Regions from separate parts of the Nocardioides sp. CPCC 205120 genome, predicted to be linked through region 1. Evidence: predicted binding sites of a transcription regulator. Region 1 holds the regulator's gene; the other holds the start of a gene.

Region 1 (7,246 bases):
GATCTCGGCCAGCGCGCCGTGGCCCGCCGTGGCGCCCTGGGCCGCCGCGACGGCCGGGCTGAGCACGAGGTCACCGAGCACGCCCTCCTCGGGCTCCTCGTCGGCGAGGCCGGGGCGCAGCTCGTCCATGGGGAAGGCGAGGACGTCGGTCGGCCCCTCCTTGCCCATCCACTGCTCGTTGAGCTCCGCGATGGTGTCCTCGTCGACCGCCTTGAGGCACAGCTCGGCCTCGGGGTGCACACGCATCTCGTCCATGACGAAGCGCGCCAGGCGCGCGAGGTGCTCCGGCTCGACGAGGTCCGTGCCGGACTCGTCGATGATCTCGATCGTCACGAGGGACGTCCTCCCCGGTTGGTGCGGCGCGGGCCGGTCGGCTCCGGGGTGCTCGAGGCCTCGCCGGCGTCGTACGCGTCGTAGGCCGCGACGATGCGGGCCACGAGGCGGTGGCGCACCACGTCGCTGCTGGTGAGGCGGTTGAACGACACGTCCTCGACGCCCTCGAGGATGCCCTCGACGACCCGCAGGCCGGAGCGCGTGCCGCCCGGCAGGTCGGTCTGGCTGGTGTCGCCGGTGACGACGATGCGGGAGCCGAAGCCGAGGCGGGTGAGGAACATCTTCATCTGCTCGGGCGTCGTGTTCTGCGCCTCGTCGAGGATGATGAAGGCGTCGTTGAGCGTGCGTCCGCGCATGAAGGCGAGCGGGGCGACCTCGATCGTGCCGGCCGCCATCAGCTTGGGGATCGACTCCGGGTCCATCATGTCGTGCAGCGCGTCGTAGAGCGGGCGCAGGTAGGGGTCGATCTTCTCGCTCAGCGTGCCCGGCAGGTAGCCCAGGCGCTCGCCGGCCTCGACGGCCGGGCGGGTCAGGATGATGCGGGTGACCTCCTTGGCCTGCAGCGCCTGCACGGCCTTGGCCATCGCCAGGTAGGTCTTGCCCGTGCCGGCCGGGCCCATGCCGAACGTGATCGTGTGGGTGTCGATCGCGTCGACGTACCGCTTCTGGTTGAGCGTCTTCGGACGGATCGTGCGGCCGCGGTTCGAGAGGATGTTGAGGCTCAGCACGTCGGCCGGGCGCTCGTTCGTCTCGGTGCGCAGCATGGCGATGACCCGCTCGACGGTCTCGCCGCTGACGCCCTGGCCGGTGCGGATGAGTGCCACCAGCTCGCTGAGGAGGCGCTCGGCGAGGGCGATCTCGGCCGGCTCGCCCATGAGCGTGATGCGGTTGCCGCGCACGTGCACGCGGGCACCGAACGCCTGCTCGATCGCACCGAGGTGCTCGTCGCCGGCGCCCAGGAGGCTCACCATGTCGATGCTGTTGGGCACCGTGACCGTGTGCTTCGTGGCGGTCGGCGATGCGAGCTGCGGTGCGCTGTCGGAGTCAGTCATGGATGCCCGGAGGGCTGCCCTTCTGGTGCGGCGGGACGGCGGGACGAACCCCTCCATCGTACGCCGCCGCCCCCACCCCCCGGCGAGCCGTTTGCGGCGCCGGCCCCCTCAGGAGGGCCAGCCCATCCGCTCCCCGCCGAGCACGTGCAGGTGGGCGTGGAAGACGGTCTGGCCGGCGTCGGCGCCGGTGTTGAACACGAGGCGGTAGCCGTCGAGGCCGTCGGCCTCGGCCACGGCGGCGGCGCTCGTCAGGAGGTCGGCCGCCGTGCGTGGCTCGGCCGCCGCCAGCGACGCCGCGTCCGGGTGGTGGCTGCGGGGCACGACGAGCACGTGGGTGGGCGCGACCGGGGAGATGTCGCGGAACGCCAGCGTCGTCGGCGTCTCGTGCACCACGGTGGCCGGCACGTCCCCGGCGACGATCTTGCAGAACAGGCAGTCGGCGCTCATGGCGACAACCTAGCGCCGCCCCGGAGGCGGGTGACCACGGTCGCGCCCGGTCCGCTCGCCCGTCGTCGCACGAGCCACTACCGTCACATCAGCACCTGCACCCGGTCGCCCCTCGAGGGCGCCGACCCTGGGAGGAACCGATGAACGCTCGCCCGCACGCCCGCCGCACGACCGCCCCGCTCGCCGTCGGCGCGGTGCTGGCCCTGACGCTGGCCGCCTGCGGCGAGGACGGGCCGGACGGCGCCACCGACCCGGGGACGAGCTCGTCCGCACCCACCAGCTCCGACACCGCGACGACCACGCCGAGCGACGACGAGGGCGGCGGGGGCGAGGGCGGCACCGGCGGGTCCGAGGGCGGCGCCGTGCCCGTCTACTACGTGCTGGAGGAGGGCCGGGCCGGACTGGTGCGCGAGTTCCACGCCGGCCAGGGCGACGACGCCCTCGGCTCCGCGGTGACGCTGCTGTCGACCCCGCCCTCGGACCCCGACTACACGTCGTACGTCGACGGGTGGGTGACGGCGGCCCAGGAGGCGGACGGCGAGATCGTCGCCACCGTCAGCGGCCCCGTGCCCGGCGACGACGCCGAGCTCGCCGTGCAGCAGGTCGTCTACACGCTCCAGGCGGCGGCCGGGCAGGTGCTGCCCGTGCGCTTCCTCGGGGAGTCGGGCGGCGACGCCGTCGGCCTGCCCGGCTCGAACCCCGTGAGCACCTCGCCCGAGCTCGAGACCCTGGCGCACGTCAACATCACCGACCCCGCCGAGGGCACCACGGTGTCGGGCACGATGACGGCCACCGGTCGCGCCAGCTCGCCGGAGAACAACGTCCGGTGGGAGGTCCGCTCGGGCTCCGACGTGGTGCTCGAGGGCTCGACGATGCACGAGGGCTCCTTCATGGACGAGCGCCTCAACGCCTGGACCGTCGAGGTGGACCTGACCTCGCTCGACCCCGGCACCTACACGTTCGTCGCGATGACCGACGACACGAGCGGCGGCGAGGGCTCCGGCCCGGCCACCGACACGCGCACCATCGTCGTCGGCTGACCCGCCGGCCCCGGTACGGCGGCGCGCGCCGCCGTGCCGCGGCTGGAGGGCCTCAGGCCCAGCGGGAGGTGCGGGCCAGCAGCGCGGCGACCGCGACGACGCCCGCCGTCGACGTGCGCAGCACCTCGTCGCCGAGCCGCACGGTCGTGGCACCGGCGGCCTCGAAGGCCGCCAGCTCCTCGTCGGTGAGCCCGCCCTCGGGGCCGACGACGACGCCCACCGAGCGCAGGTCGGCCGGCAGCGCGACCGAGGCCAACGGCGCGGTCGCCGCCTCGTGGAGCACCAGCACCACGTCCAGCGGCGCGAGGAGCGCCGCCGCGTCCGCGGTCGAGGCCAGGGGTGCGACGGTCGGGAACCATGCCCGCCGGGCCTGCTTCGCGGCCTCGCGGGCGGTGGCGGACCAGCGGGCGTGGGCCTTCGTCGCGCGCTCGCCCCGCCAGACCGCGACGCTGCGTGCCGCCGCCCACGGGACGACCCGCTCGACGCCGACCTCGGTGAGCACCTCGACGGCCAGCTCGCCCCGGTCCCCCTTGGGCAGCGCCTGCACGACCGTCACGGCCGGCACGGGGGCGGGGACGTCGACGACGTCCGCCACCTCGACCTCGAGGGCGCGCTTCGCGGTCGCCGTGACCGCGCCCGTCACGGCGCGCCCGGCACCGTCGACGAGGCGCACCTGCTCCCCCACGGCCAGGCGGCGCACGGCCACCGCGTGGTGGGCCTCGTCACCCTCGACGCGGACGACGGACCCGGGTCGGGCCCCGGCCAGGTCGGGGTGGAGGTGGACCGGCAGCGACACCGTCGACCTCAGTGGGTGTGGAACTTGTCGCGGAAGCGGCCGAAGACGCCCCCGCGGCGGTGCACCTGGACCTGGCCGTCGGTCGCCTCCTCGCCGCGCAGCTCGGCGAGCTCGCGCAGCAGCGCCTCCTGGCGCCCGTCGAGCCGCTGCGGCGTCTCCACCGCGACGGTCACGACGAGGTCACCGCGTCCGGCGCCCCGCAGGCCCGGCACGCCGCGCCCGCGCAGCACCTGCTCGGTGCCCGACTGCGTGCCCGGCTTGATCTCCAGGCGCAGCTCGGTCTCGAGCTCGGTCTCGGCGCCGTCCTCCACGAGGTCGGCCTCCAGCAGCGGCAGGGTGACGTCGGCGCCGAGCGCCGCGGCCGTCATCGGCACGGTCACGGTGCAGTGCAGGTCGTTGCCCTGGCGCAGGAACAGCTCGTGCTCGGCGACCCGGATCTCGACGTACAGGTCGCCCGCGGGCCCGCCGCCCGGGCCGACCTCGCCCTGCTCGGCCAGCTGCACGCGGGTGCCGTTGTCGACGCCCGCGGGGATCTTGACGGTGAGCGTGCGGCGCGAGCGCACGCGGCCCTCGCCGGAGCAGGTGCGGCAGGGGTCCGGGATGACGGACCCGAAGCCGCGGCACGCGGCGCAGGGGCGCAGGGTGCGGATCTCGCCGAGGAACGAGCGCTGCACGTGGGCGACCTCGCCCGCTCCGCGACACGTCGTGCAGGTCTGCGGGCTGCTGCCGGGGGCCGCGCCGTCGCCGTGGCAGGTCTCGCAGACCACCGCGGTGTCGACCTTGAGCTCCCGCGTCACGCCGAAGGCGGCCTCGGCGAGCTCGACGTCGAGCCGGATGAGGGCGTCCTGGCCGCGACGCATCCGCGGGCGCGGGCCGCGTCCCGGCCCGCCGGCGCCGGGCTGTCCCGGCGCACCGCCGCCGAAGAAGGCGTCCATGATGTCGGTGAACGAGAAGCCCTGGCCCGCGCCCCCGAAGCCGGCGCCGCCGAACGGGTCGCCGCCACGGTCGTAGGCCGCGCGCTTCTGGGGGTCCGAGAGCACCTCGTACGCCGCGCTGACCTCCTTGAACCGCTCCTGGGTCTCGGGGTCGGGGTTGACGTCGGGGTGGAGCTGGCGGGCCAGACGCCGGTACGCCTTCTTGATGGCGTCGGCGTCGGCGTCGCGGTCGACGCCGAGCAGCTCGTAGAGGTCCTGGCTCACGTGTGTCCTATCCATCGTTTCCGTGCAGGTGGGGCGCGCCGTCGTCGGTCGGCGCCGGTCAGGCGTTGTTGTTCTCGTCGAGGATGCGCGACATGTAGCGGGCGACCGCACGCACGGCGGCCATGGTGCCCGGGTAGTCCATGCGGGTGGGTCCCACGATGCCGAGCGCGGACAGCATGTCGGCTCCGGGGCCGTACCCGGTGGTGACGACGCTGGTGCCGGCGAGCTCCTCCACCGGCCCCTCGGCGCCGATGCGGACCGTCACGGCGCCGCCGGTCGTGGCCTCGCCCAGCAGCCGCAGGAGGACGACCTGCTCCTCCAGCGCCTCGAGCATGGGGCGCAGCACGGTGTCGAACCCGTCACCGAAGCGGGCGAGGTTCGCCGTGCCGCCCACGACCACCCGCTGGTCGGAGGAGTGGTCGGAGAGGGCGTCGACCAGCACGCCCACGACCTCGCTCGTCGGGCCGTCGGCCGGCGCCTCCTCGGTGCGCAGGCGGGCCAGTGCGTCGGCGGCGACGCCGAGCCGCTGACCGACGACCGCACGGTTGACCTGCGTGCGCAGGTCCCCGACCTCGGCGTCGTCGAGGTCGCGGTCGAGCTCGACCAGGCGCTGCTCGACGCGCCCGCTGGAGAGGATGAGGACGACGAGCAGGCGGTGGGGCGACAGGGCGACCACCTCGACGTGGCGCACCGTGCTCTGGCTGAGGATCGGGTACTGCACCACCGCCACCTGGCGGGTGAGCTGGGCCAGCAGCCGCACGCTGCGGCGCACGACGTCGTCCACGTCGACCGCGCCCTCGAGGAAGGTCGAGATGGCGCGCTTCTCGGCGGCCGTCAGGGGCTTGACCGTGCCGAGCCGGTCCACGAACAACCGGTAGCCCTTGTCGGTGGGGATGCGGCCCGCGCTCGTGTGGGGCTGGTGGATCAGCCCCTCCTCCTCGAGCACGGCCATGTCGTTGCGCACCGTGGCCGGGGAGACCCCGAGCCCGTGCCGCTCGACGAGGGCCTTCGAGCCGACCGGCTCCTCGGTCGACACGTAGTCCTCCACGATGGCCCGCAGCACGGCGAGCCGACGCTCCTCGACCATCACCTGCTCCTCCCGCGTGGCGTCCTCGCCGGCGGTCCGAGCCCTGCAGGGCCTGGCACTCCACCGGCGCGAGTGCCAATGGTACTCCGTCCCGTCCCACTCCCCGGGAACCGCTTGACCCCGAGGCCGCAGGCGGTAGGTTAGGCTTGCCTTAGTCATCTAGGAGGTCCTCGTGCTCCCCCTGCTCGCCTCGGCCGATCCCGACCAGCTCGCCGCGCGTGCGCGCAGCGCCCTGTCCTGCCCGGCCGCCGCCAGCATGGTGATCAAGGGCACGGAGCACCTCTTCGGGGGCGACGACCTCGGCCTGCAGGACCGCGGCGGCGTCCCGACCCTGGTGTGCCGGGCCGGCTCGGTCGTCGAGCGCGCCGGCGCCACCCACCAGAAGGCCCTGCTGCGCATCATCTCCGGCGTGGTGGAGGACGACGGCACGACCGAGTCGGTCGTGCTGGCCGGCAAGCTGGCGAGCCCCCGGCCCTGCTGCGACTCCTCGCTGCAGGCGGTCGCGATCGAGCCCACCATCATCATGCTCATCCGCACGCACGCCGACGGCTCCACCCGGCAGTACCGGGTGCCCACCTCGCTGTTCCGCAGCCCGGCCCACGCGCTCAACCGCGGCTACCTGCGCCGCTGCACCGAGCACGTCAACGAGTGCCACGACGCCGAGCTGCGCCAGGCGGTGTCGCTGTGCACGGGGACGCCCGCGCCGTACCTGGCCGGCGCGGCCCTCGCCGACCTCTCCCCGACCGGCGTGGACGTGCACTGGGTGGACGCCGACGGGGCCCACCGCCGCGCCGTCACCTTCGACGCCCCCGCCCGCACCCCGGACGACCTGGCCGAGGCGCTGCGCAGCCACCTGCACGCCGGCCTCTGCTGACCCGACCACCGGGCCGCCCGCTGGCCTAACCTCACGGGCATGGCCCGTGACACCGTCCTGCCCGACCCGACCGAGGTCGCCGACCGGGTCTGGGTCGCCCGCCACCCCTGGTTCGACGCGAACGTCACCGTCGTGGCCGGCGAGCGCGGCGTCGTGGTGGTCGACACCCACGCCGCGGAGGCCGTGGGCGAGCAGCTGCGCGACGCGGTACGCCGGCTCGCCCCCGCCCTGCCCCTCCTCGCCGTGGTCGCCACCCACGACCACCTCGACCACGTGCTCGGCACCGCCCCGTTGCTCGACGCCTGGCCCGACGCGGACGTCGTCGCCCACGAGGTCACCGCCGACCTGATGGCGACGAGCGTGCCCGCCCAGGTGGCGGCGTACGACGCTCCTCCGGCCCTGCAGGCCGCCGTGACGG
Region 2 (7,246 bases), on a different contig from region 1:
GTCGGCAACCTGGTCGGCCGCGGCGAGGTCGAGGTCACCCAGGGCGGCGAGGTGGTCGACCTCGCCACCGCCCGCGGACCGATCCGGGTACGACGCACCCGCTGACGGCACGAGGCCCCCGCTCCCGGGTGAGAGCGAGGGCCTCGCGGGTGGTGCTGGTGGTGCGGAGGGACTCAGAAGTCCATGCCGCCCATGCCGCCGGTCGGGTCGCCGCCGGGGGCGCCCGCCTTCTCCGGCTTGTCGGCCACGACGGCCTCGGTGGTGAGGAACAGCGCGGCGATCGACGCGGCGTTCTGCAGCGCGGAACGCGTCACCTTGGCCGGGTCGATGATGCCCGCGGCGACGAGGTCGACGTACTCGCCCGTGGCCGCGTTGAGGCCGTGGCCCGGGGTCAGGTTGCGCACCTTCTCCGCCACGACGCCGCCCTCGAGGCCGGCGTTGATCGCGATCTGCTTGAGCGGGGCCTCGATGGCGAGACGCACGATGTTCGCGCCGGTCGCCTCGTCACCCTCGAGCTCGAGCTTGTCGAACGCCACGGCACCGGCCTGGACGAGAGCGACGCCACCACCGGCGACGATGCCCTCCTCGACGGCGGCCTTCGCGTTGCGAACGGCGTCCTCGATGCGGTGCTTGCGCTCCTTGAGCTCGACCTCGGTGGCCGCGCCGACCTTGATGACCGCAACGCCGCCGGCCAGCTTGGCCAGGCGCTCCTGCAGCTTCTCGCGGTCGTAGTCGGAGTCGCTGTTCTCGATCTCCGCGCGGATCTGGTTGACGCGACCGGCGATCTGGTCGGCGTCACCCGCACCCTCGACGATGGTCGTCTCGTCCTTCGTGACGACGACCTTGCGCGCCTGGCCGAGCAGCTCGATGCCGGCGGTCTCCAGGGAGAGCCCGACGGTCTCGCTGATGACCTGGCCGCCGGTGAGGATGGCAATGTCCTGCAGCATGGCCTTGCGGCGGTCGCCGAAGCCGGGGGCCTTGACGGCGACCGACTTGAACGTGCCGCGGATCTTGTTGACGACCAGCGTCGAGAGAGCCTCGCCGTCGACGTCCTCCGAGATGATGAGAAGCGGCTTGCCGGTCTGGATGACCTTCTCCAGGAGCGGCAGCAGGTCCTTCACGTTCGAGATCTTCGACTCGACGAGGAGCAGGTAGGCGTCCTCGAGGACGGCCTCCATGCGCTCCATGTCGGTGGCGAAGTAGGCCGAGATGTAGCCCTTGTCGAACCGCATGCCCTCGGTGAGCTCGAGGTCGATGCCGAAGGTGTTCGACTCCTCGACGGTGATGACGCCTTCCTTGCCGACCTTGTCCATCGCCTCGGCGATGATGTCGCCGACGGTCGGGTCAGCGGCGGAGATCGAGGCGGTGGAGGCAATCTGCTCCTTCGTCTCGACGTCCTTCGCCAGGTTCAGCAGCTGCTCGGAGACGGCGGCGACGGCGGCCTCGATGCCCCGCTTGAGGGCGATCGGGTTGGAGCCGGCGGCGACGTTGCGCAGACCCTCGCGGACCAGCGCCTGCGCGAGGACCGTGGCCGTCGTCGTACCGTCACCGGCGACGTCGTCGGTCTTCTTGGCGACCTCCTTGACCAGCTCGGCGCCGATGCGCTCGTAGGGGTCCTCGAGCTCGATCTCCTTGGCGATGCTCACACCGTCGTTGGTGATCGTGGGAGCACCCCACTTCTTCTCGAGCACGACGTTGCGGCCCTTGGGGCCGAGAGTGACCTTGACGGCGTCGGCGAGGGTGTTCATCCCACGCTCGAGACCGCGCCGGGCCTCCTCGTTGAAAGCGATGAGCTTCGACATGTTCTCCTGCGATTCCTTGTCTGCTGGAGAGTGCGGATGGCCCGGGTCGTCGCCCGCGACGGACGGCCAGACCGACCGGTGGACCCTTCCCACCGTCGCTGCTGACCTCGACTCCACCGAGCCAGGTTGTGGTGCACGTTCGGTGGCACTCTCGCTAGGAGAGTGCCAGTCCAATGTCTAGCACTCGACCCCCGAGAGTGCAAGGAGACGGGCGCTCAGCCGAGGCGCTGCGCGACGAGCTCGGCGAAGTGCTCGGCCATCTCGGGGGCGACGTCGAGGTAGAGGCCGGGCTCGATCAGCTCCAGCTCGCTCACCACCCACTCGCCCTCGTGGCGCAGCAGGTCGACGCGGGCGTAGTCGAGCCGCACGCCGTGCAGCTGCTGCGCGGCGGCGACGGCGCGCCGCGCCACCTCGCTCGGCCCGTCGGCGAGCGGCACGGCGTGGGAGGTCCCGCCGTACTGCTCGTGCACGCGCACCTCGCCCCCGGCGGGGAGCTTGTCGACCTGCAGGACGGGGCGGTCGTCGAGGACGAACACGGAGGTCTCCCCCTCGGTGCGCACGGACTCCACCAGCGGCTGCGCGACCCACGGCCCGGCGGTGAGCGCCTCGAGGCGCGGGTCCTCGGCGGAGTCCACGACGACGACGCCGACCCCGCCGGCGCCGGTGGCCGGCTTGACGACGACCGTCCCCCAGTCCGCGGTCGCCGCGGCCAGGGCGGGACGCAGGGTGGCGTCGTCGAGCGCACGGGTCGGCACGGTCGGCACGAGGTCGGCGAGGCCGACCAGGTAGGCCTTGTCCGCGTTCCACGCGAACGTCCCTGCCCCGTTGAGCAGGCGGGTCGCCGCGTCGGTACGGCGCGCCCACTCGAGGAAGGCGGGCAGGCGGCGGTGGTAGTCCCACGTCGAGCGCGCGGCGACGAGGTCGGCCGCGGCCCAGTCGACGGCCGGGTCGTCCCACACGGCCCAGCGGGCGTCGACGCCGCGCGCGTCGAGGGCGGCGAGGAGGAGGTCCCCGCCCGCCTCGCCGGCCGGCGCGAGCTGGAAGGTGGCGAGCAGTACGGCGGGGCGGTCGACGGTCACCGCGGCAGCCTAGGACGCGGCCGAGGAGCCCGCCGGTCCGGTCGCCTCCGCGTGGTCGCGGCTCCCGCCCACGACCTGGTCGTCGATCCCCCAGTCGTCGACGTCCCAGCCCTCGCGGGGGTCGGTCCCGGCGGTGGCGTCGTCGGTGGCCCCGTGGGTGGCGTCGTCGGTGGCGTCGTCGGTGGCGTCGACCTCCGCGCCCCCGTCGGCCGGGTCGCCGGACGCGCCGGCAGCCGCGGCAGCCTCGGGGGCCTCGTCCGCCGGGCGGTCGACCGGGGCGGTGACCGGCGCGTGGTGGCCGAACGGCACCTCGTCGAGGTGACCCAGGGCAGCGAGCACGGACGGGAGCACCGCCTTGGCCGTGCGCTTGTAGCCCGCCGCGCTCGGGTGGAACCGGTCGAGGCTGAACATCTCGTCGGGGTTGGTGATGAAGAACGGGCCGACCACGTCGGCCAGGGAGACCGCCCGGGCGCCGGCGGCGACTGCGGCCGCTCGCTGGGCGGCGGCGAGCTGGCGCGAGGCCCGCGAGCCGAGCGAGCGCAGCGGCTGGGGCACGGGGCGCAGGGCGCCGAGGTCGGGGCAGGTGCCGACGACGACGGGGATGCCCCGCTCGCCGAGCGCCTCGATGGCCTCGCGCAGGTGGCGCACCGAGTCCGCGACGGGCACGCGGTGGGTCACGTCGTTGCCGCCGACCACGAGCACGGCGACGTCGGCCCGGTAGCCGGGCGGCAGCTCGGCCAGCTGGTCGCCGAGCATGCTCGACTCGGCCCCGACCTGGGCGACGCTGCGCAGCCGCACCGGACGCTCCAGCTCGCTCGCGACGTGCTTGGCGACCCGGGCGCCGAACGTGTCACCGGGGGTCTCGGCACCGAGGCCGGCGGCGATGGAGTCGCCGAGGACGAGCAGCTCGACGGGGCGTCCGCCGTACCGCTTGCGGTAGGTCTTGTCCGCGTCCAGCGCCTGCTCCCCCAGCGGCTTGCCGATGAGGCGCCGAGCCGTGGCGGCCTGGCGGCGCAGGAGGGACCTCCCGCCGTACCCCACCGCGACCCCGACACCACCGGCAGCAGTCGCGACCGCGACCGCGGCGCGCACCTTCGACGAAGCAGACATGCGCTCGTTGATGCCCGACGCGCACGAGCGCGAGGTGAACTGCCCACCAACGCCGCGTGCCCGCACCCCGACAGTTCGGGCGGGCCGGCCGGCGGGTGGGCCGGCGGGCGGACGCACGACGGCCCCGCTCCCTCGCGGGGGCGGGGCCGTCGGAGCGGTTCGTCGTCGGGTGGCTCAGACCAGGCCGGTGGCGACGAACGCGGCGTAGTTCGGCGCGATGGTCGCGGCGGGGGCCACGACGCCCGCGACGGCGTCGAGCGTCTTGAGGCCGTGGCCGGTGTTGATGACCACCGTCTCCTTGGTGGTGTCGAGCTGGCCGGTCTCGACGAGCTTCTTCAGCACGCCGACGGTCGTGCCGCCCGCGGTCTCGGTGAAGATGCCCTCGGTGCGGGCCAGCAGCACGATGGCCTCGCGCACCTCGTCGTCGCTGACGTCCTCCACGAGGCCGCCGGTGCGGCGGCACACGTCGAGCACGTACGGCCCGTCGGCGGGGTTGCCGATGGCCAGCGACTTGGCGATGGTGTCGGGCTTGACCGGGCGGACGACCTTCTTGCCGTCCTTGAACGCCGCGGCGACGGGCGAGCAGCCCGTGGCCTGGGCGCCGAAGATCTTGTACGGCTTGTCCTCGACGAGCCCGAGCTGGATCAGCTCCTGGAACGCCTTGTCCACCTTCGTCAGCTGCGAGCCCGAGGCGACCGGGATGACGACCTGGTCGGGCAGGCGCCACCCGAGCTGCTCGGCGATCTCGTAGCCCAGCGTCTTCGAGCCCTCGGCGTAGAAGGGGCGCACGTTGACGTTCACGAACGCCCAGCCCTCCTCCTCGCCCGCGATCTCGGAGGCCAGCTTGTTGACGTCGTCGTAGTTGCCCTCGACGGCGACCAGCGAGTCGGTGAAGACGGCCGAGTTCACGACCTTCGGCGTCTCGAGGTTGCTGGGGATGAACACGACGGTGCGGATGCCGGCGCGGGCGCCCGCGGCGGCGACGGCGTTGGCCAGGTTGCCGGTCGAGGGGCAGGCGAAGACCCGGCTGCCGAGCTCGCGGGCGGCGCTGAGCGCGCACGCCACGACCCTGTCCTTGAAGGAGTTGGTCGGGTTGGTGGAGTCGTCCTTGACCCAGAGCTTCTCCAGGCCCAGCGTCGCGGCCAGGTTGCGCGCCTCGAGCAGTCGCGTGAAGCCGGGCTCGGTGTTGGGGCTGCTCGCGATGTCGGTCGGCACCGGCAGCAGCGCCTGGTAGCGCCAGATGTTGCGGGGGCCGGCCTCGATCTGCTCGCGCGTCACCGCGGGGAAGTCGTAGGCGACCTCGAGGGGGCCGAAGCACTCCGGACAGGCGTACGACGGGCCCAGCTCGACCTCGTGGCCGCACTCGCGGCAGGTGAGGGCGGTGGCGTTGCCGAACGCGCCCTCACGCAGGACGGGGGTGCCGCCGGCGCCGGGCGCGGGGCTGGTGGCGGGCGTGGTGCCCGCGGTGGTCTCGGTCTCGACGACGGACGCGCTCATGAGTCCTCCTTCTCATCTTCCCCGCGACGTCCCTCGCCGTGGGCCGGAATTAGCACCGTTTCCACGACTGCCGACGGGGCCGGCAGGGAGACGTGGCGGTTGCCGGGACTTCACTGGGCCGTTCCCTCAGTCCCTCTCGATGAGCTGGCGTCAGCGTAGGGAGCGACCCGAGCGGGGCGCGAATCGTCGTACCGCCATGTGGGACGCCTGTCCATCAACTGGGACGCGGCCGTCGACCGCCCCGCAACGGCGCGGCAGGGACGTCGGACGAGAACGTCCGGCGGGGGCGTCGGGCGGGGAGCGTCAGGCGCGGACGGACGCCGCGTCGGACGCGAGGCGGCGCAGCAGGTCGAGCACGCCCTCCGGGCCGGGTACGACGACGTCGGCCAGGTCGGCGAGCACGCTCTGCTCGTCCGACGCGGAGCAGACCAGCAGCGCGGGCATCCCCTGGCTGCGCAGGTCCGCGACGGCCTTGAACGCCTCGACGTCGCCGAGGTCGTCGCCGGCGAAGACGAAGCCGCCGGCGCGGGTCTCGCGCACCAGCGTGCGCACCGCCTCGCCCTTGTGCATGCCGGGCGAGCGGACCTCGATGACCGAGCGGCCCGGCTCGACGCCGAGCTCGTTGGCGGCCGCCAGCTCGGAGACGAGCGGCATCAGGCGCTCGAAGGCACCCTGGGGGTCGGCGAGGCGGCGCGTGTGGACCGCGATCGCCAGGCCCTTCTCCTCGACGTACGCGTCCACGGCGTCCGCGGTGCGCAGCACCTTCGGCAGGCCGGCGAGGAAGGTCGAGAGCCCGTGCGGCGGGCGGGGAGAGCGGACGCGACGGTCCTGGGTGTCCCAGCGCTCGTTGCCGTACTGCCCGAAGACGTAGAGGTCGCTGCCCGCGTCGTGCACGAGCTCGCCCACCTCGTCGAGGCCGCCGAGGGCCAGCACCTGGCGCGCGGGGCGGCCCGTCACCACGGCGAGGGCGCGCACGTGCACCGCGAGGTCGACGAGCACACCGGGGGCGTCGTCGTGGATGTGGGCCGTCGCGGGGTCGTCGACGATCGGCGAGAGGGTGCCGTCGAAGTCGAGCGCGACCACGGTCGAGGCCGCCACCTTCACCACCGCGGCGTAGTGCCGCTCGGCGCTCGGGGAGGAGAACTCCATGACGAACAGTGGACCACGGATCGGCACCCCCGCGGGCATCCGTCGCGACCGGTCCCGCGTCACATCCCGCGGGCGACCGGTCAGGCGCGGTCGGCCGTGAGGATGACCGTGAGCCGGTCGCCCCGCATGGGGTCGACGGCCGGCATGAGACGGGCGATCCCGAGGTCCTCCGCGAGCAGCTGCGCCTCGCGCTCGAGGCGGTCGGGGAAGTAGACGGTCGAGGCCGGGATCGTCCCGACCCAGTTGTCCGAGCCGACGACCTGCCAGCCCGCGGCGGCGGCCTCGTCACCGGTGCGCGAGGCGAGGCCCCGGATGCCCGAGTTGTTGAAGACCTCGACGACGACCTGCGCGCGGTCGACCGGCGGCGGCTCCGGCGCGGGGGGCGGGGCCGGGGCGCTCGTGGCGGTCTCGGTGGGGGTGGCCTCGGAGGTGGCGGCCGGCTGCGCGGCCGTCACGACCTCCTCGTCCCGGTCGTCCCCGCCGGTGAGGGCGAAGGCGAGGCCGGCCATGGCGACGGCGATGACGCTCAGCATGACGAGGGGGGCGGGGTAGGCCGCCCCGCGGTCGTCGCGACGGGTGCTCACGGCGCTCAGGCGTCGAAGCCGAGGC

What was found. The regulator HrcA, encoded in region 1, represses chaperone genes, less so after heat shock. The targets are predictions, from matches to a motif close to TTGGCACTCGNNNNNNNCGAGTGCCAA.
Region 2: the regulator HrcA is predicted to act here: its motif matches at 1,945-1,971, upstream of groL (chaperonin GroEL).

What each region holds. Positions count from the first base shown of each region.
Region 1 covers NZ_JBMCYY010000002.1:717,505-724,750, forward strand. Annotated here, with positions in the region: gene ybeY (rRNA maturation RNase YbeY) at 1-333, opposite strand, end outside; gene ACOACO_RS14405 (PhoH family protein) at 330-1,385, opposite strand; gene ACOACO_RS14410 (histidine triad nucleotide-binding protein) at 1,494-1,832, opposite strand; gene ACOACO_RS14415 (Gmad2 immunoglobulin-like domain-containing protein) at 1,973-2,872, shown strand; gene ACOACO_RS14420 (16S rRNA (uracil(1498)-N(3))-methyltransferase) at 2,925-3,668, opposite strand; gene dnaJ (molecular chaperone DnaJ) at 3,677-4,867, opposite strand; gene hrcA (heat-inducible transcriptional repressor HrcA) at 4,926-5,954, opposite strand; gene ACOACO_RS14435 (hypothetical protein) at 6,127-6,828, shown strand; gene ACOACO_RS14440 (MBL fold metallo-hydrolase) at 6,868-7,246, shown strand, end outside.
Region 2 covers NZ_JBMCYY010000001.1:1,825,838-1,833,083, reverse strand. Annotated here, with positions in the region: gene ACOACO_RS08560 (DUF3253 domain-containing protein) at 1-105, shown strand, start outside; gene groL (chaperonin GroEL) at 174-1,802, opposite strand; gene ACOACO_RS08550 (ATP-grasp domain-containing protein) at 2,018-2,881, opposite strand; gene ACOACO_RS08545 (SGNH/GDSL hydrolase family protein) at 2,891-3,991, opposite strand; gene thrC (threonine synthase) at 4,166-5,488, opposite strand; SAM riboswitch class I at 5,498-5,634, opposite strand; gene otsB (trehalose-phosphatase) at 5,792-6,637, opposite strand; gene ACOACO_RS08530 (LytR C-terminal domain-containing protein) at 6,718-7,221, opposite strand; gene ACOACO_RS08525 (DUF3263 domain-containing protein) at 7,227-7,246, opposite strand, start outside.